3 regions of the Arthrobacter sp. Y3221114 genome follow, and region 3 is predicted to be linked to each of the others. Evidence: riboswitches for the same ligand, from Rfam matches in the RefSeq annotation. Region 3 holds a riboswitch; each other region holds the start of a gene.
The links. A riboswitch is a leader RNA that binds a small molecule or an ion and turns the genes downstream of it on or off. The one in region 3 is predicted to bind S-adenosylmethionine.
Positions count from the first base shown of each region.

Region 1: it holds a riboswitch for S-adenosylmethionine, as region 3 does, so the genes downstream of both, AC5RV3_RS05270 (flavin reductase family protein) here and AC5RV3_RS11440 (LLM class flavin-dependent oxidoreductase) in region 3, are expected to answer to the same signal.
Region 2: it holds a riboswitch for S-adenosylmethionine, as region 3 does, so the genes downstream of both, AC5RV3_RS15265 (bifunctional o-acetylhomoserine/o-acetylserine sulfhydrylase) here and AC5RV3_RS11440 (LLM class flavin-dependent oxidoreductase) in region 3, are expected to answer to the same signal.

Region 1 is NZ_JBNHHW010000002.1:259,621-267,167, forward strand. Features, by position in the region: gene AC5RV3_RS05255 (amino acid ABC transporter ATP-binding protein) at 1-704, shown strand, start outside; gene AC5RV3_RS05260 (hypothetical protein) at 857-1,069, shown strand; gene AC5RV3_RS05265 (prephenate dehydratase) at 1,156-2,025, shown strand; SAM riboswitch class IV at 2,157-2,271, shown strand; gene AC5RV3_RS05270 (flavin reductase family protein) at 2,324-2,830, shown strand; gene AC5RV3_RS05275 (aldo/keto reductase) at 2,865-3,926, opposite strand; gene AC5RV3_RS05280 (alpha/beta hydrolase) at 4,134-5,150, opposite strand; gene AC5RV3_RS05285 (hypothetical protein) at 5,274-5,651, opposite strand; gene AC5RV3_RS05290 (cytochrome b/b6 domain-containing protein) at 5,811-6,743, opposite strand; gene AC5RV3_RS05295 (FadR/GntR family transcriptional regulator) at 6,877-7,547, opposite strand, start outside.
Region 2 is NZ_JBNHHW010000007.1:150,342-157,888, reverse strand. Features, by position in the region: gene AC5RV3_RS15270 (VOC family protein) at 1-556, opposite strand, end outside; SAM riboswitch class IV at 785-899, shown strand; gene AC5RV3_RS15265 (bifunctional o-acetylhomoserine/o-acetylserine sulfhydrylase) at 967-2,292, shown strand; gene metX (homoserine O-acetyltransferase MetX) at 2,373-3,443, shown strand; gene AC5RV3_RS15255 (extracellular solute-binding protein) at 3,633-5,000, shown strand; gene AC5RV3_RS15250 (carbohydrate ABC transporter permease) at 5,057-5,944, shown strand; gene AC5RV3_RS15245 (carbohydrate ABC transporter permease) at 5,949-6,803, shown strand; gene AC5RV3_RS15240 (alpha-mannosidase) at 6,833-7,547, shown strand, end outside.
Region 3 is NZ_JBNHHW010000004.1:398,293-403,592, forward strand. Features, by position in the region: gene AC5RV3_RS11440 (LLM class flavin-dependent oxidoreductase) at 1-1,226, opposite strand, end outside; SAM riboswitch class I at 1,315-1,405, opposite strand; gene AC5RV3_RS11445 (APC family permease) at 1,467-2,909, opposite strand; gene AC5RV3_RS11450 (acyl-CoA dehydrogenase family protein) at 2,924-4,180, opposite strand; gene AC5RV3_RS11455 (acyl-CoA dehydrogenase family protein) at 4,380-5,300, opposite strand, start outside.

The DNA of each region.
Region 1 (7,547 bases), on a different contig from region 3:
AGGTGCTCAAGTCCATCGACCTGTCCGTCCAGACGGGCGGGGTACTGGCCCTCATCGGGCCCTCCGGATCGGGCAAAACCACAGTGCTGCGTTGCCTGAACGGCTTGGAAACCCCCGACGGCGGCCGGGTCGCCTTTTCCGGCGGCCCAGCCGTGGACTTCGGTTCGCCGGTGAACCGGAAACAGATCGCCGCCCTGCGAGACCGCAGCGCCATGGTGTTCCAGCACTACAACCTGTTTCCCCACATGACCGTGCTGCAGAACATCATCGAGGGCCCGGTCCAGGTGCAGAAGCGGCCCAAGGCCGAAGCCGTGCGCGAGGCCAGGTCGCTGCTGGACCGCGTCGGGCTGTCCGGCAAGGAAGACCAGTACCCGCATCAGCTCTCCGGCGGGCAGCAGCAGCGGGTCGGCATTGTCCGGGCCCTGGCGCTCAAACCCTCGCTGCTGTTGTTCGACGAGCCCACGTCGGCGCTGGATCCCGAACTGGTGGGCGACGTGCTGCACGTGATCAAGGAACTGGCCGACGAAGGCTGGACCATGGCCCTGGTGACCCACGAGCTGGCCTTCGCCCGTGAGGTGGCCAGCGAAGTAGTGTTCATGGACGGCGGCGTGGTCGTCGAACGCGGGCACCCCGAACAGGTGCTGCGCGAACCGAAGGAAGAGCGCACCCAGCAGTTCGTCCACCGGCTGCTGAACCCGTTCTAACGCCACGCCCACCCAAAATTCATCTGATGTCCATTGGGATGGCAGAATGTAAACTTCCATGCACCGTTCCGCATGGCAGGCTCGTTCCGGCCGGAAGCTTCCATCCCGCGTTTTCTCCTCTGCGGAAACCTCCGGCCACGAAAGGCAGAACCATGGCCACCTCCTTGGCTACCAAGTCCTTGACGGCACAGACGGCTTCCGAGGCGCACGATCTTCTGAATGCTGCGGTCGAAGAGTTGCAAAAGATCGCGGCCCTCGACGGCGATTGCGGCATCCTGGTCACGCGCACCGGCCCCGGACATTTCACCGTGGAGCTGAGCGACGACGTGCCCTACGGCATCACCCAGGAATCCCATCTGTACTAAGCCGCGTGCGGGCCGGTCATGTTTTGTGACGCCGGCCGGACCTCCGGAATGAAGCAACGGCCGGCCCCGGTGGGATAATTTCGCCCATGGCTCCAGCAATTGCGTACCAAGGCGAACCCGGCTCGAACTCCCATATGGCTTGCCGTGAAGTGCGCCCCGGTTGGGAAGCGGTGCCGTGTGCCAGCTTCGAGGACGCCTTCGCCGCCGTCACGGGCGGCGAGGCCGAACTGGCCATGATTCCCATCGACAACTCGATCGCCGGCCGGGTGGCGGACATCCACGCACTGCTGCCCAAGACCACCCTGCAGATCGTGGAGGAATTTTTCCTGCCCATCCGTTTCAGCCTGCTGGGCATACGCGGGGCCACCGTGGAGCAGGCCAGGGAGGTGCACAGCCACATCCACGCGCTGGGCCAGTGCCGGAAGCTTATCCGCAGGCTCGGGCTTACTCCGGTGATCGCCGGCGACACCGCAGGTTCGGCCCGAGAGGTGGCCGAGTGGAACGACCCGGCCAAGGTCTCGCTGGCGCCGCCGATGGCTGCCGAGCTCTACGGCCTGGAAGTCTTCGCCGAAAATGTCGAAGACGATCCGACGAACACCACCCGGTTCGTGGTGCTGGCCGACCGCCGGCCGGTCCCGTCCCGCGAAGATTTGCCCGGCCCGGCCGTGACCAGCTTCGTCTTCCGTGTGCGGAACGTGCCGTCGGCGCTGTACAAGGCCCTGGGCGGATTCGCCACCAACGGCATCAACATGACCAGGCTGGAGAGCTACATGGTGGGCGGCGAGTTTGCCGCCACCATGTTCATGGTGGACGTCGAAGGGCACCCGGACGACCAGGCCATGGTCCACGCCTTCGAGGAACTGGACTTCTTCACCACGGAAATCCGCATTCTGGGCGTCTACCCTGCGCATCCGTTCCGCCAACAGACCGTGCGCCCCGGCGGCGTCGCCCGGTAGCAGTCGGGCGACAGCCGTCGGGCAACAGCCGTCAGGCGGCAACCGTCGGGCAGCCGCAAGTAAAACGCGGCATTTGACGAAGTATTACCGGCGTTTGACCCAGGCCCTTCCCCGCTCTTAGCGTGGAGACGAATCAAGAGTGCCAACTGCACAGCCCTGGCTGGTTGGCCGGCAACCCTCTACCGTAGCGGGGTGCTCCAGGTGATGATTCGGCCCGCCGGGTATGTCGGCAGGCAAGTACGCGTATCCTCCCGCAGCAGCCCGGCAGCAGCGGATGCGCCCAAGCCCCAAGGACGCCATGTCGCTACACAATGACCTGACACCCAACACATTGCGCTCCGCCTTCGGCCGCTTCCCCTCGGGTATCGCGGCGCTGTGCGCGATCGTCGACGGCGAGCCCCAGGGCATCGTCGCCTCCTCGTTCACCGTCGGCGTCTCCCTCGAGCCGCCGCTAGTGATGTTCGCCGTGCAAAACACCTCCCGGACCTGGCCGGTGGTCCGGCGGGCCGACCGGATCGGAGTCTCGGTGCTCGGCACCGGGCACGACGGCGTCTGCCGCCAGATCGCGTCCAAGAACGGTGACCGCTTTGCCGGACTCCGCCTGCACGGCACGGACGACGGCGCGCTGTTCCTGCACGACGCGGCGCTGTGGCTGGACTGCTCGGTGCACCAGGAGGTCCCGGCCGGGGACCACCACGTCGTGCTGCTGCAGGTGCACGGCCTGTCCACGCACGACGGCACCCACGAGCCCCTGGTCTTCCACGATTCCGGGTTCCGCCGGCTGGAACAGCCGGCCTTCGTCTAGGCAGAAAAGTTCCCGCACCGGCGGCAGCCGTCGGCTAGGGCAGCGGCCTTCCCCGGGCCGCCACCCACAGGGAGTACCACTCCTGGCGGGTCATCGCCGCTCCGACCGCCTCCGCCTGGGCGCAGGCCCGGATCCGGTCCGGGCTGCTGGTACCGATGACAGGCCGGATGCCCGCGGGATGCCGCAGCAGCCAGCCCAGCACCACGGCTTCCGGAGGGCAGCCCTTGTCCCGGGCAAGTTCCGTGACCAGGGCAGCGGCCGAATGGTCCGCGGAGAGTGGGGCATCCGCCCGTGCGGAAGCATCCGTCGTCACAGCCCCCTCTGCCGTCCGGCCGTGATTCTGCCCGGTCCCGGCGGCGGGCGTTCCCGCGCCGGCCGCCGCGTCGGCCAGGCCTGCCGCACGGCCGCTGTAGCGGCCCTGGGCCAGCGCGCCCCAGGCCTGCAGTTCCACCCCGTTGGCGGCGCAGTATTCCAAGGTGCCGTGCGGGAACCTGGTGCCCGTTCCGTCCGGGTGGTTCACCAGCACGGCGGACTCCAGCCAGTCGCGTCGGTACAGGCTCATTTCGAGCTGGTTCACCGCCAGCGGCTCGTCCAGCGCCGACTGCAGCCAGCGCATTTGGTCGCCGGACATGTTCGAGACACCAAGCCGGCGGACCTTCCCGGCCATCCGGAGCTCGTTGAACGCCGCGGCGATCTCTTCGGCCGGCGCCAGCGGGTCCGGCCGGTGGATCAGCAACGTGTCCAGGTGATCGGTATGCAGCCGGCGCAGGCTTTCGTCGGTGCGGGCCAGGATGGCTTCGCGCGAGGAGTCGTACTGCCCGGCCAGGCCGGGGACCGGCAGCCGGATGCCGCATTTGCCCTGCAGCTGGATCGAGTCGCGCAGCTCGGGACGTTCGGCCAGCACCCGCCCGAACGCCGCCTCGGCCTTGCCGTGGGCGTAGATGTCGGCGTGGTCGAACGTCGTGATCCCGGCCTCCAGCGCCGCCGCGACGGCCACATGCGCGGCGGCGACGTCGGCCGCTTCCAGCGGCCCGCTCCCCCAGCCGCCGCCCAAACCCATGCACCCGAAAATGAGCCGGGATCCGGCGTCGTCCATTGGTAGTTCCCCCTTCGCTGGGCAGGTTCCCAGCGTACGACGGCGGCGCCCGGGGAGGCATCGGCGCCGGCAACCCGGGGTGACGCAGACACCGAAGATCTTGCCTCGCAGCAGGGCGGGCCCTGCCCGATGGGCCACCCGCACCACAGGCTCGTCCCCCGGCCCCGTGAGGCGGTTCACCAGTGGCGGCTCAGCGTGTCCCAAGCTTCACCCGGTGTGGCGGCGGAGGAACGCCACGCTGCGCTCCAGCACCTGCCATGCCGCCTCCAGCTCCAGGTTGAACTGGAACTGGTGCCCCAGCCCGGCGCCCGTTTGGGGGAAGAACTCCTCCACCACCGCGCCCTTGGCCCGCAGTGCTTCGACCAGCCCGAGCGAGTGCGGCAGCAACGGGTCGGTGTTGCCTGCAGAAACGAGAGCCGGCGGGTAGTTGGCGCCCACATGCCGCGCAACGGAGGCCAGGGCGATGTACGGCCGCTCCAGATAGTCCTTTGCCCCGGTGTAGGACCACAGCACCGTCCGCAGGTAGTTCTGGTTCCCGGCTTGGTCCGCCCCGGCGAGCGATAGATCGTACGCCCCGCAGTGCAACAGCACGGCGCGCAGCCGGTCCGGCCTGGTGGGCGAGGCAATGCCCAGCCTCTTGGCATAGTCAGGGTCGGCGATGACCAGCGCCAGTTGCGCAGCGATCTGTGCGCCCGCCGAGTCCCCGGCCAGCACGATCCGCTCGGTATCGATGTGCAGCCGGTCGGCATTGTGCTCCAGGTAGCGCAGCGCGGCGGCTGTTTGGCGCACCGGGGCGGGGTAGCGGCGCACGTGGGCCAGCGAATAGTCCACCCCCACGGCGGTGAAGCCGTAGGAGGCGAGGATCCGAAGGTAATTGGCGACGTCGTTCTTGGTGCCGGAGATCCAGGCCCCGCCGTGAATCCAGACGATCGTGGGAAGGCGCAGCGAATCCTGGGCCGCCTTGTCCGGGAAGAACACGTCCAGGTGGGTATGCCCGTGGTTGCTGAGGTACTCCTGATTCAACACTTCGCTGATGCCGTCCGGCACATGCCTTGCCATGGCCCGGGCCGTGCGCCGGCCGTCCCGCTCGGACAGCACCCGCAGCAGCACCGCCAGCGGCCGGGGGCTGAAGCGCAGCCAGAAGACCAGGCCGCCGGCAAGAGCCGCCGGGACGGTGATGAGCACCGCGATGGCTGCCAGTGCGCGGCGGAAACGGACCCGCATTGCTTCCTCCCGATCGGCCGGTAGTGAACCAATCGTGAGGCCGCCCCGCCCGCAGGGCAAGCCCCTCCCCCGCCTCCCGCCAACGGCCGGCAAGCCCCGCCGGCCAAAGGGCCGGAATGCCTGTCAGCCGAGGGCAACCACCAGGCTCAGGCCGGCCAGCGCCAACGCGACCGGCGTCATGGTCCACCGCTCGGGCTTGCTGCGCGAGATGGCGTTCATGAGGACGCCGACGAACAGGTACGCCGTCAGGATCCAGATCAAGACGAGCGAAGCGGTCTCCGGCAGCGTGTCGAGAAGCTGGGCCCGGTCCATGATGATGAACGCGAAGAACGCATACAGGACTACCGAGACCGCGCTTCCAAGGCGCAGCTTCGTTGGCAGCGTACGGTGGCTTCCTCCCCAGGCGAACCGGCCCAGCGGCAGGCCCGCGGCAAGCAGGATCTGGAAGACGGCCAACAGCGCGAAGACAATGCACGCGGCGATGGCCGCAACGGTGATCATGGAGGGCAGTGTAGCGGTGCTCCCTCCGGCAGCGGTCAGGCGGCCACGCGGTCTGGATGCGCACCGTCAGCCGCTGGCGGCCTTGCGCGTCAGCCGCTGGCGGCCTTGCGCGTCAGCGGCTGGTGACCTTGCCCGTCAGCGAGCTGGCGGCCTTGCCCGTCAGCGGCTGGTGACCTTGCCCGTCAGCGAGGCGATCGGCCGCAGGAAGATCGGGCGGGCCAGGAACCAGGCCGCCACCGTCACCGCGATGGAGGCCGCGAAGATCCAGAAGCCAGTCCATCCGCCGTCGTCCGTAGCCGCGTACATGTGGTTGAGGTTGCGCAGCGCTCCGGTGGCCAGCACCAGGGTCACGTGCACGATGATGAACAGCACGAAATACACCATCACCGGGAAGTGGATGGCCCGGGCCGCCTCAATCGGGAAGTACTTGTTGACCGCCGCCCGCTTGGGCCAGGCGGCGGAGGTGCGCAGGCCGGAGACGATGGCCAGCGGGGCGGCGATGAAGACGGTCGCGAAGTAGGTCAGCAGCTGCAGCGCGTTGTAGTTCACCCACCCGTTCTCCAGCGGCCAGTCCAGCGAAGCGTACTGCAGCACGGCGGAGAGCGCGTTCGGGAAAATGTCCCAGCTGGTGGGCACGATCCGCATCCAGTGCCCGGTGGCGAAGATCAGCACCATGAAGACGATGCCGTTCAGCACCCACAACGCATCCAGGGTCAGGTGGAACCACAGATTCAGGGTGATCTTTGTCGGCGGGTTCTTGGTCTTCACCAGGCCCTTGTTGTTGCGGGTCCAGTACGCCGGCGAGCGCGTGCCGGCGCGCACCTGCAGGCCGGTGCGGATGATCAACACGATCAGGAAGAAGTTGAGGAAGTGCTGCCAGCCCAGCCAGGCAGGCAACCCGACGGGCGCGGACTCGGGCAGTTCGGAGCGGCCCGGGTAGGCGGCCAGGAAGTCCTGGACACCCGGCATCGTCCGCAGCCACTTGGCCAGCAACACCAACAACAGAAGCACGACGACGGCGGCGGCCACTGCCGCGGTGATCTTCAGCCACGTCTTCCGGGTGCTTCCGGACGGTTTCGTCGAAGTGGACATCGCCAGCTTTCCTCGTTCCCTGCTTCCCGACAGTCCGGGCTTCGTGATTCAAGGTACCCCGCCTGCGCGGCATCGTGCCACAAGCCCGGCCGTGGCGGCCAAAGCCCCGCCGCCGCTCGGCGCTGGCGGGGCGCTATTGGCCTTTCTGCGGCATCCATTTCAGGCAGTAGCGCAGGTTGGCGGTGACGGTCCGCACCGCGGCTTCTTCGTCCCCGGCCGCGATGGCCTCCGCGAGGTCCTCGTGTCCGGCGCGCAGGCACCCATCGAAGCCGTCCCGCAATCGCTGGGCCATCTTTGCCCCGTGGAACACGTCGCCAAAGCTGCCGTACAGCTCGTGCAGCAGCGGGTTGCCGGAGGCCTCGGCCACGGCCAGGTGGAAGTCCCAGTCCGCAGCAATCCAGCCCTCCAGGTCCTGCTCCGCCCAAGCGCGCCGGCGCCGGGCCAGCATTTCCCGCAGCGACTCCACGGCGCCACCATCGGTTGACGGCTCCGACCGCACGGACTGCGCCGCCAGCCGCGCGGCCTGGGTGTCCAGCGCAAAGCGCACCTGAAGCACGTCCTCGTCGTCGTACTCGCGGTAGGCGCGGCGTGCGGTGCCGCTGATCTCGCTGGTGGCCCGCACGTAAGTGCCGTCGCCGCGGCGCACCTCGAGCATCCCGGCGTGGGCCAGCGCCTTAACTGCCTCGCGCAGCGTGCCGCGGGAAACGCCCAGACTTGCCATCAGTTCCGGCTCCGGAGGGATCCGGGCACCCAGCTGCCACTGCCCCGCCGCGATGGACTCCCGCAGCCTGGACGTGACTTCCT
Region 2 (7,547 bases), on a different contig from region 3:
CGTCGTCGAGCAGGCCGTCGACCGGGGTGCCGAGCCAGTCCGCCACCCGCTCGGAGGAGCCGGCGATGGTCAGGCCGATCAGCTTGACCGTTGCGGGGCGGGCGTTGGACGGATGCAGCGGCTCCGTGCCGTCATCCCAGCGCAACATGTAGGGCACCTGCGGGTCGGCGATCAGGCCCTTGATCCCGATCTGCTGCCAGCTCAGTTCCTGTCCGTCCGGGAACTTGCGGTTGCCGGGAACCGCGTGGCGGCCCAGCCGTTCTTCGAACGGGGTCAGGTCCTCGACTGCCACGCACCAGCCCATCCAGCCGCCGCCGGCCTCGGAGCGCGCCCGCACGGCCTGGCCAAAGGGGGCTTTGTCGGAAGCGGGGTGGTCGAGAACCTCCACCACCTCCAGGTAGTGGTGGTCGGTGAGGGGGAAGATCATATTGCGGGTGCCGAAGCGTGGGTGAACCCCGCCCTTGACGGCGTCGATGCCCAGGGCTCTGGAGATCCGCTCGGAGGTGGCAGCCAGACCGTCGGGTTCAGCAGCATAAGAAACATGGTCGAAGCGCATGGCATTATCTTGGCACTTTGTGAACCCGCTCTCGACTTAGGGTGACCTAAGTCACTCAGCTTGCGGCTCGTGCGGGGCGCGGCGTTCCTGACGGGGATTCCGCCCGACCGGCATGCCTCCCAGGGGAAAGTGGCGGCGGGCAGGCGGACAGGCGGGCGGGCGGTGAGCGGCCAGTCATAAGGTGTCATATTGTTGCGGCCGCCGGCTTGTCTGCGGAGACTGGAGGCAGGTCATGAGTGCCAGCGCGAAACCCCGGTTTGCTGGCCGGCAACCCTCCAACCGCGGTGGGGTGCCCCGGGTGAAGACCAGGCAGCCGCCATAAGGCGGTGCGCAAGCGCGGGTCACACCCGGGACAGACATGCCGGCACGGCCGGATCCCGGATGGCCCCTTCCACTGAAGGAGTTGCACCATGTCCACTGCAGATTGGTCCTTTGAGACCCGTCAGATTCACGTAGGCCAGGAGCCGGATGCCGCAACGGGCGCCCGCGCCCTTCCGATCTACCAGACCACCTCGTTCGTCTTCCCCAGCACGCAGAGCGCCGCGGACCGTTTTGCCCTCTCCGAACTTGCGCCGATTTACACCAGGATCGGCAACCCCACCACCGAGGCTGTGGAGACCCGGATCGCCAACCTGGAGGGCGGCGTGGGCGCCCTGTTGCTTGCCTCGGGACAGGCAGCATCCACGTTCTCCATCCTGAACCTCGCCGAGGCCGGCGACCATATCGTGGCCAGCCCCAGCCTGTACGGCGGCACCTACAACCTGCTCCGCACCACGCTGCCCAAGTTCGGCATCGACGTCACATTCGTCGAGGATCCGGATAACCTGCAGCAGTGGCGCGATGCCGTGAAGCCGAACACCAAGGCGTTCTTCGGTGAGGTGGTCTCCAATCCGCGCCAGGACGTGCTGGATCTGGAGTCGGTCAGCGCCATCGCCCATGAGAACGGTGTGCCACTGATCGTCGACAACACGTTGGCAACCCCGTACCTGATCCGACCGATCGAGTGGGGGGCCGACATCGTGCTCCACTCGGCCACCAAGTACCTCGGCGGCCACGGGACGGCCATCGGCGGCGTGATCGTGGATGCCGGAACGTTCGATTTCGCCGCGGACCCCGGGAAGTTCCCCGGGTTCAACACGCCGGACGAGACCTACAACGGGCTGGTCTTCGCCCGCGACCTCGGCGTCAACGGCGCTTTGGGCGCCAACCTGGCCTACATCCTCAAGGCCCGGGTGCAGTTGCTGCGCGACCTGGGGTCCGCGATCTCGCCGTTCAACGCGTTCCTGATTGCCCAGGGGCTGGAGACGCTGAGCCTGCGCGTGGAGCGGCACGTGGCCAACGCGCAGAAGGTGGCGGAATTCCTGGAAGAGCACGACGACGTTGCCTCCGTCGCGTACCTCGGCCTGCCCTCCAGCCCGTGGTACGACCGCGGCCGCAAGTACGGCCCGAAGGGCACGGGCGCCATCGTCTCGTTCGAGATCAAGGGCGGCATCGAGGCCGGCAAGCGCTTTGTGGACGGCCTTGAACTGCACTCGCACGTGGCCAACCTGGGCGATGTCCGCTCGCTGGTGATCCACCCGGCGTCGACCACGCATGCCCAGCTCTCCGCCCCGGAGCGGCTCGCGGCCGGGGTGACCGACGGGCTGGTCCGGCTGTCCGTGGGCATCGAGAACGTCAACGACATCATCGCCGATCTGGAGGCCGGTTTCCGCGCCGCCAAGGGCGCGGACGACTAGGCAAGCAGGTAGAGCGCAGCGTGACGATAGTGCAACCGCAGGAACTGGTGGAACAGGCGACCGACGGCATCCTGCGCCGGATGCCGGTCGGTGCGCTGGAGTTGGAGGCCGGCGGCTATCTGCCCGAGGTGGTCCTCGGCTTTGAAACCTGGGGCACCTTGAACGCGGACGCGTCCAACGCAGTCCTGATACAGCACGCCCTGACCGGCAGCACGCATGTCGCACGCGGCTACTCGCATGAGGACGGCTGGTGGGATGACCTGGTAGGTCCCGGTGCCACGATCGACACGGAGCGCTATTTCGTAGTGGCCGCCAACATGGTCGGCGGCTGCTACGGCTCCACTGGTCCCTCGTCGCCGGCACCGGACGGGACGCCGTGGGGTTCGCGCTTCCCGTTCGTCACGATCCGCGACTCCGTCCGGGCGGAGGCGCGTCTGGCCGACGCACTGGGTATCCGGCGCTGGCACACGGTGCTCGGCGGGTCGATGGGTGGCGCCCGCGCGCTTGAATGGGCGGCGACGTTCCCGGAGCGCACCGCCCGGTGCGCCGTCCTGGCGTGCGGCGCCGCGAGCACCGCCGAGCAGATTGCCTTCGCGCAGGCGCAGGTCGCGGCCATCCGGCTGGACCCGCACTTCGCCGGCGGCGACTATTACGATGGTCCCGCTCCCGAGGCCGGACTCGGCATTGCCCGGCGCATCGCACACATCAACTACCGCTCAGAGCCGGAGCTGGAGTACAGGTTCGGCCGCAAGCCGCAGGCGGAGGAGCAGCCGTACGGCGGCATCACGCCGTCCGCCCGTGGCCGCTATGCAGTGGAAAGCTACCTCGACTACCAGGCGGACAAGCTCGTCGCGCGCTTTGACGCCAACAGCTACATCCTGCTCACCGAGGCCCTCATCAGCCACGACGTCGCCCGGGGCCGAGGCTCGCTGGAGCAGTCGCTGGGCGGTCTCACCGACACGCAGTTCTTCGTCGCCGCGGTGGATTCCGATCGCCTGTACTTTCCGGAACAGTCGCGGCAGCTGGCCGAGGCGCTGCCCGGGGCAGTCAAGGTCCACACCATCGAAACGCCGCTGGGCCACGACGGTTTCCTCACCGATATCCACCAGCTGCACGAGGCCCTCACCGAGGCGTTCTTCGCGCAGGGCTGACGTCGCCAACGGCAACAGCACTGGCTCCGTCGAGGGCGGAGACCGGTTGCTGAACGAGTGACCATTGCAGTTTGATCACGGTTGGAACGAATAAATCCATTTGATGGAGCCTGTCGGTAGCATGCCGATAGGCCCGCGGGCGCGCCATCCGACGTCTGGCCCGGAGGCCTCCACTACAAGGGGGGAACTATGCTGCGTGACTCCACTGTGAAAGTGTCCCTGTTGGCGATAGGCACACTGGCACTGGCTGGCTGCGCCGGTGGAGGCGGCGGCGGTGAGGGCGGAACGGACCAAGGCGCCGCATTGCGGATCGTTTACCAGACGACCGAAGCCAACGCCACGATGGACGGCTTGATGAAGAAGGCGAAATCAGACTTTGAGGCCGCCCACGAAGGCGTGACGGTCAATTTGGAGCCCATTACTGGCAGCGACGAAGATTACGCCACCAAGCTCGCCCTGTCCCAGCGCTCCCCGGACACCGCCCCGGACGTCTTCTATGAGGACACTTTCAAGATCCGTTCGGATGTAGACGCCGGCTACTTGTTGAACCTGGATCCTTATCTGGCCGAGTGGGACGACTGGGCGAATTTCAACGAAGGGGCCAAGGAAGCCGGGCGTGCAGACGACGGCAGTATCTACGCAGTGCCACTGGGCACCGATACACGCGCCATCTGGTACAACAAGAACGTCTTGGAAGCAGCCGGCGTCGACGTCCCCTGGGCACCCAAGGACTGGAACGCCATTCTGGAGGCCGCCCGGGCCATCAAATCCTCCCAACCGGAGGTGGTTCCGTTCAACATGTACGCCGGCACGGGCACCGGCGAAGGTACCGTCATGCAGAGCTTCTATGAACTGCTCTATGGCACCGGCGACACGCTCTACGACGCCGATGAGGGCAAGTGGGTGGTGGGCTCTCAAGGCTTCGTCGACTCCCTGGCCTTCCTGGAGACTCTTTATCAGGAAGAACTCGCAGTAAGCCCGGCCGAGGCGCTGGATCCAAACGTGTGGCAAATGGTCTTCGGGCAGCTTTTCCCCGAGGACAAACTCGGCGGAACCGTGGAAGGTTCCTACTCGCCGTCGTTCTGGGAAGAGGGAGGTCTGGTGGACTGGCCCGAATATACCGACGTGATGGGCGTGGCTCCGTTCCCGACTCAGAACGGCCAGGAGCCGGGCGCGGTCAGTATGTCCGGCGGTTGGACGCTCGCGGTCGGGGCCAATTCGGCGAATCCGGATCTCGCGTTTGAGTTCCTGACGGAGGTGATGAGCCAGGAGAACTCGCTGGAGTACACCGTGGCCAATTCCCAGATCGCAGTGCGTACCGATGTCGCCGAGGACCCCGCCTACCTGGACGCCAACCCGTTTGTGGGCGAGGTCTCGGAACTGGTCTCGGTGACGCACTACCGGCCCGCCACGGCGGACTATCCGCAGATATCAACCGCTGTCCAGGAAGCCACCGAAGCGGTGATGATGGGGAAGAAGACACCTGAGGAGGCCGCGGCTGACTACGACGCCGCCGTCACCGACCTTGTCGGCGAAGAAAACGTAGTACAGAAGTAGCAGCCTTGACCGCCGATGTGGTGGCCCGCGCCGCTGAAAGGCAGCGTGGCACTGAGCTGCGCCGCCCTCGCCGTACGCCGGGGAGGACTGCCCTGCGGCTGCTGCCGCTTGGCCCGGCCGTGGCATTGCTGGGCGTGTTCCTGGCCGGACCGATCCTCTGGTCCTTCTATGGATCCTTGACCAATGCTTCGCTGACCGGCGTCGCGGCCAAGGACCCGCAGTGGGTCGGGTTGGAAAATTATACGGAGCTGCTCGGCGACCCCGACTTCCTGCAGTCGCTCTGGCTGACCGTCATTTTCGTGCTTGTCTCGGCCGTGATCGGGCAGAACCTGCTGGGCCTGGCGATCGCGTTGCTGATGACGAAAGCAAGCAAGGCGGTTTCCGCAGTCGTGGGTGTCTGCGTGGTCGCGGCCTGGGTGCTGCCCGAAATCGTGGCCGGCTTCGTCGCCTATGCCTTTTTCAACCGGGACGGAACATTGAACCAACTCTCCGCCGTCTTCGGCCTCGATGCCACCGATTGGCTGTTTACGTTTCCGATGCTGGCAGTGATCCTGGCCAATATCTGGCGGGGAACGGCGTTTTCCATGATGGTGTATCAGGCGGCGCTCAACGATGTGCCGGAGGAAATCACGGAAGCGGCGATGATCGACGGCGCCGGCGGGTCGAAGCGGTTGTGGTACATCACGCTGCCGATGATCCGGCGCAGCATTGCCACCAACCTGATGCTCATCACCTTGCAGACCCTGTCGGTTTTCACGCTCATCTACGTGATGACCGCGGGCGGTCCGGCAGGAGCCAGCACCACGCTGCCGCTGATGGCCTACGAAGAGGCATTCCGCTACAGCGACGTGGGCTACGGGACCGCCATCGCCGTCGTCATGCTGTTGATCGGGGCGGTCTTCTCCGTCATCTACATCCGAGCGCTGCGCGAAAGGAAGGGCTGAGCAGATGAACCGCTCCGGACCGTTGTCCGTGGCCTCCGGCCGGGGAACTACCGTTGCCGTGCTGGCGAACATCTCGCTGCTGGTCGTCGCCGCCTGCTTCCTGCTGCCGTTGAGCTGGCTGCTCCTGGCGTCGCTCGATGCACAGGCCAGTTACCAGACCCGGCTCCCGTCCGCTATCTCGGTGGCCAATTACGCCGCGGTGCTCACCGCAGACCTGACCTTCGTTCCGCTGCTCAACAGCTTCATGCTTGCCGGCGGTACGGCCGTGGTCACAGTGCTGGCGGCCGTGCTGGCCGCTTACCCGCTCTCGCGCTACCAGATGCGGTTCAACAAACCGTTCCTGTACGTCGTGCTCTTCGGAACCTGCCTGCCGGTCACGGCGATCATGGTTCCGGTCTACGGCCTGTTCGTGCAATTGAACTTCCTGGACTCGCTGGCGGCCACCACGTTCTTCATGGCGGCATCATCACTGCCGATGGCGATCTGGATGACGAAGAATTTTATGGATTCGGTCCCGGTCAGCCTGGAAGAAGCGGCCTGGGTGGACGGTGCCTCGGCGATGAACGCCCTCGCCAGGATCGTGGTTCCGCTCATGCGTCCGGGGCTGGCGGTGGTTTTCATCTTCGTCTTCATCCAAGCGTGGGGGAACTTCTTTGTTCCCTTCATCCTGCTGCTCTCTTCCGCCAAGCAGCCGGCAGCGGTGAGCATCTTCAGCTTCTTCGGCCAGCATGGTGCCATAGCCTATGGGCAGCTGGCGGCGTTCTCGGTGCTGTACTCGGTGCCGGTGGTGCTGCTCTACATCCTGGTGTCACGCGGGATCGGCGGTTCTTTTGCCATGGCCGGCGCCGTCAAGGGTTGAACAACCGCTCTGACCGAAAGGACGGTGCCATGCACGACGACGGGGCGCAGGTTTCGGCGCGGATCCGCCGGTTCATGGTCGAACGGCTGCAACCGGCCGTTTACGCCGCGGCGGTGCCGGTCCGGCTCCAGGCCTGGCAGGGTCCCGGCGAGCCGATCCCCTTCGCGGAGGCGGCTGCGGAAACCTTTACGGACTTCGCGGCGGGCAGCATGTGGGGTCCGGCCTGGTCCACGACCTGGTTTCGGATCACTGGACAGATCCCCGCGGAATGGCACGTGGACGCCGGTCATCGGCCGGAACTGCTCCTGGACCCGGGGTTCACGCCCGGCATCCCGGGCTTCCAGGCCGAAGGGCTGATCTACACTCCGCAGGGACGGATCATCAAGGCCATCGAGCCGCGGAACGCCTACGTTCCGCTGGACGCCACGTCCGGCGGCGGCGTCGAGCTCTTCGTGGAGGCGGCGGCCAACCCGGACATGATCGACGGCTTCACCTTCCGGCCCACGCCGTTCGGGGACCCCGCCACGTCCGGGCGCAGTCCGTGCTACACCTTCCGCCGTGCCGACATCGTGCTGTGCGATGCGGCCGCATGGGAACTGCTGCAGGACTTCACGGTGCTGGAGCAGCTCATGCTCCAGCTTGACCCGGGGCAGCCGCGCCGTGCCCGGATCCTGCGCGCGTTGGAGCACGCACTGAACGCGCTGGACCCAGTGGACGTCGCCGGCACAGCGGCGGCCGGCCGGG
Region 3 (5,300 bases):
GCCAGGTTGAACCCGTCCACGTCGGTCTCGTCGACCCACTCCGCGAGCTTGGCGGCCACCTCCGCGCCGGAACCGACGGTGATCGGGCCGAAGCCGCCGACGCCCACCCATTCGGCCAGCTGGCGGATGGTCCACGGCTTGCCGCTGTCGCCGGACGCCTTCTGGAAGGTCTCCACCGAGGACTGGATGGCATTGGACTTCACGTTTTCGCCGATCACGTCGTCCGGGCCGTAGGTGGAGAGGTCAACGCCCATCCAGCCGGAGATCAGGGCCAGAGCGCCGTTGATGTCCGCGTAGGACTTGTAGTCCTCGAATTTGGCCTGCGCGGTGGCGGTGTCCGGTCCGGTTACCACGGTCTGCATCGCGTAGATGCGTACGTCGTAGCGGTCGCGGCCCGCCGCTTCCACGGCGTCGCGGATCTTCTTCACCGACGCCGCGAGCATCTCCTTGGTCGGGCAGGTCACGAACACCGCCTCGGCGTTCCCGGCGGCGAACTCGGTGCCGCGCTTGGAGGCCCCGGCCTGGAAGATGACCGGGGTGCGCTGCGGGCTCGGCTCCGTGATCGCGATGCCGGGGACCTTGAAGTAGTTGCCCTCGTGCCGGATCTCGTGGACCTTGGCCGGGTCTGTGAAGACGCCGGTCTCGACGTCCTTGACCACGGCGTCGTCCTCCCACGAGCCCTCGAGCAGCTTGTAGATGACCTCGAGGTATTCGTCCGCGTGGTTGTAGCGCTCGTCGTGCTCCAGTTGGTCTTCCTGGCCCATGTTGCGCGCCGCCGAGGGCAGGTAACCGGTGACCACGTTCCAGCCGACTCGTCCGTTGGTCAGGTGGTCCAGCGTGGCCAGACGGCGGGCGAACGGGTACGGGTGCTCGTAGGCGGTGCCGGCGGTGACGCCGAAGCCGAGGTTTTCGGTCACTGCGGCCATCGCCGAGACCAGCATGAACGGATCATTCACCGGAACCTGTGTGCCGGCGCGCAGCGTGGTCTCGTTGGAGGACCCGAAGACGTCGTAGGTGCCGAGCACGTCGGCAATGAACAGGCCGTCGAACAGGCCCTTTTCCAGCACCTTCGCCAGGTGGGTCCAGTAGCCGATGGTGTTGTAGTTGGCGGACTTGTCCTGCGGGTGGCGCCACAGTCCGGGCGACTGGTGGCCCACGCAGTTCATGTCGAAGGCGTTGAAACGAATCTGGCGCCGGGGGTTGGGGTTCGGGTTGTTCAGGGTCATGTCAGGCTCCTTTTCTGATGAGAAGAGCCCGCGCCGGCCCTCCGTTGGGCATGCGGCTGCCAACGGAAGACCAACGAGAGATCGAGCTTCTCCATCGGTCCTGGCGGTAGCACCTTCCTCAAAGGAGGGGGTTGCTGCGGCGTCAACAAGCCAGGTCTCTCGGCCGCTCTGGATGGGTACCCCTCCATTGGACACCCGGGGACGTCCCGGAGGGAAATGTGTGCCGTCACGCGAGGTAACTCAGGACACAGGCTGCCTCCGCTGGGCGCGGACCACGGCTCCGGCCGCAAAGCACAGCAGGATCAGGACGACGACGGCGACCGCCAGCGGGACGCTGTTGCCAACCAGGGTCGGGAGGTTCTGCAGGATCAGCGCCAGGATTCCGAGCAGCCCGATCAGTCCGAGTGCAGGGGCGACGGTGCGTTTCCAGTCCCGAAGGGGCGCACCGTTCCGGCGGAAAAAGACCAGGACGGCTGCGCTGGTCAGCGTCATCAGCACCACGATTCCCAGCGACGCGAAGCCGGCGAACCAGGTGTAGAACTGCATGATCGGATCCCAGCCGGCCACGACGGCGGCCAGCAGGAACAGGGCCACCACCGTGTTGGCCGCCGCGGAGGCCAGATGCGGGGAGTGGTGCCGGGCGTGGGTGCTGGCCAGCTTGGCCGGGAAGATGCCCTGCCCGGCGACTTGGAAAAAGTAGCGGGAACCGATGTTGTGCAAGGACAGGATGCAGGCGAAGAGGCTGGTCGCCAGCAGCAGTTGGATGATGTGGCTGCCGGCCGTGCCCAGATAGAGCGTTGTGGTCTCCGAGAGCATGGTGCCCGGCGCGTCCGTGGCCTTTTGGACGATTCCGTCGTCGCCCCAGACGCTGATCAGCAGCCAGCTGGAGAGGGCGTAGAAGGCGCCCACCACAATGAGGGCCACATAGGTGGCGCGCGGGATGGTCTTGTCCGGGTCGCGTGCTTCGTCGCGGAAGACTGCGGTGGCCTCGAAGCCGATGAAACTCAGGATGGCGAACAGCAACGCGATGCCGGGCGCTCCGGACAGGACGGTGGACGGGGTGGCGAACCCGGTGGACAGGCCGCCGGCACCCCCTCCGTCAAAGATGATGAAGGCGTCCAGGACCAGCACGATCAGCACCTCGGCCACGAGCAGCACGGCCAACACCTTGCCGGAGAGTTCGATGTTGCGGTGTCCCAGCCAGGCGACGGCCGCCAGCGCGGCCGCGGCCCACACCCACCAGGGCAGTTCGGGGCCGCCGTAGGCGCGGACCACCTCGTCGACCGCCGGGGCGAAGAGGCCGTAGACGCCCGCTTCCAGGGCGAGGTAGGAGAGCAGGGCCACGAAGGCCGCCCCCAGGCCCGCCCTGCGGCCGAGGCCTTTGTCGACGTAGCTGTAGAACGCGCCGGCGGTTGGCACATGCGGTGTCATGGTGGTGAAGCCGACGGCAAACAACAGCAGAATTGCCATGGCCAGCAGGTAGATGAAGGGGAGGCCGGCGCCGTTGCCGCTGACAATGGCCAGCGGGACGGTTCCGCCGATGACGCCCAGCGGCGACGCGGCGGCCAGCACGATGAGCACGATGCTGGCGACACCCAGCCGGCCGGAGAGCCGCGGAGCGCCGGCCGCGCCGGCCGCGGCTTCGGGTGCCGCGAGGGTTGGATTACTGGTGGATACGGACATGGTGTGCGTTCTTCCTAGACGGCCGCGGAACGGGCGGCGGGGCTGACTGGCGGGCGGTCGGCGTCGGCAATGGCCTCGCCGATGGTCCACACGAAGGGGGGTTCCGTGGCGTTGACTTCCCAGTCGCCGACGATTCGGGATTTGTAGATGAACGGGTTGTGCGTCGCCACGGTGCGGGCGTTGCGCCAGTGCCGGTCCAGCGCCTTGTCGGTGCTGGTCGAGGAAGCACCGAGCGCGTCGAAGAGGGCGCCCGCGGCGTCCGGGACCAGGGTGCTGAGCACTATCTGCGCCCGGCCCGATTCCAGTTCGACGGCGATGTTGGCCGACTTTTCGGCGTCGGCATCCAGGCGCCGAGCCTCGAAAGCCCTGTCCAGGCTGCGGGCCACACTCAGGGTCGTCGCCGTCGCGGCGTAGGATGTGGCGCTGATTTCGCCGACGACTTGCAGGACTTGCGCGTCGTGCCGGACCAGCGGGGCGTTTCCGTGGCCGAACACCCGCTTACGGTCCCGCACGTTGTCTGCGGCTTCGGCGGTGACGGCCCGGGCGATACCGGCCAGGGTGACCAACAGGATGTGCTGGTAGAGCGCCGTCTGGTACGGGAAGCGGTCGGCGAAGGCTGACACGTTGGCCGGATCCACAACCGCGTCGGTAAACACGGTGGTGCCGCTGCCCGTTAGCCGCTGGCCGAAACCGTCCCAGTCGTCGAAGGTTTCCACGCCCGGCGTCTTGGTGGAGATGATCACCGAGGCATCGGAGCCGTCCGGGCGCTTGGCGGTGACATCGATCCAGTCCGCGAAGATGGTGCCGGTGGTGTAGAACTTGCGGCCGTTCAGCAGCAGCGTGCTGCCGGACTCGGACAGCACGGTGGCGGTTCCCCCGACACCCGGTTCGGTCCAGGCGTTGCCGGCCAGCTCGCCGGAGGCGAAGCGCCGCAGCCAGGCGCTGCGGTCCGAGGTGCGGCCGTGGTGGTACAGGTTCTCCTCAACCAAGGCAATGTGCGAACGCAGCGCCTGCGGAATATTGCTGTCTGCGGCGCCCAGCTCGATCAAGAGTTGGGTGAACTCTTCCCAGTCCAGCCCGTCGCCTCCGAACTCGGCCGGAATCCGGGCGGCGCCGAAGCCGGCGTCCTTCAGCCAGCCGATCTGTTCAAACGGCAGCTCGCGGGTGAGCTCGCGGCTCAGCGCCCCGGCTGCGATGCGCGCGAAGATCGGACGGTACTTGGCGGCTGCGGCGTGGAAGGCCGTGGCGATGTCGTCAATGGTTTCAGTCATGCTGGTTCTCCTGGAGGTTCTGCCGCGAGGGCGGGGTGATGGGGCCCGCGGTCGGCGGGCAGTCGTGATGGGGCCCGCGGTCGGCGGGCAGTCGTGATGGGGCCCGCGGCCGGCGGGCAGCCGGATGGGGCCCGCGGGCGGCGGGCAGTCATGATGGGGCCCGCGGGCGGCGGGGAATATTGCCTGCGCTAGGCGCGGGTCAGGTGTAGAGCGAAATCGGCTGGACGTCCCCGAGCAGGTAGTTGGCGCCGACCTCTACCTTCTTGTAGTCGACCGGGTCGTGCAGCGTGTGAGTGCGGATGTTCCGCCAGAAAATGTCCAGCCCGACCTCGGTTTTCGCGGAGGACGAGCCGGTGGTCTCGAAGATACGGTTCGCCACGTCCACGCCCACCTCGGTGGACACGACCTTGAGCCGCGCGATCTCGATCGCGATGTCCGCCCGGGCTTCCGCGGTCAGCTGCGCGCCGGCGGCGATGACCGCGTCGAACCGTGCATTCGTCCGGTGGGCCAGGGCTTCCACCGCGGCAACCCGCGAAGCCAGCTCGCCGTAGACCCGCTGGGTGAGCGGATCCTGGGCGTAGGTCTCCTGCGTGCTGAGGAACCAGGAGTTCCGGCGCGCCAGCGTGATCCGGCGTCCGCGGTCCAGCGCCCCCTGCGCGATGCCCAGGTAGAGGTTGCCGAAGGCCAGCTGGATGTACGGGGTGACCAGTGTGGAGAAAGGCTCATCCCCTACCTCGCCGATGATGTCCGCGGCGGTGACCTGCACGCCGTCGTACTTCACCGAACCACTGGCCGAGAGGCGTTGGCCCAGCGCGTCCCAGTCCCCGAGGTAGTCGATGCCCGTTCTGTCATGCTCCAGCGCTAGGGCCAGGAACGTGCCCTGCGCCGGCCCGGCCGTGATCACGGCGTTGACCAGGATGGCGTCACCGACGGAAGCGCCGGTGGAGAAGTGCTTGATGCCATTCAGCCGGTAGCCGTCGCCGTCGGGAACCAGTTCCAGATTCGGGTCCACGGGGTTCACGGAGTCGCCCCAGGACCAGCGGCCGAGCGCGGAGCGGCGGAGCAGGCGTTCCTGGACCTGCGCATCGCCGTAGAAGACGACGGCGCCCAGGTTGGCGTA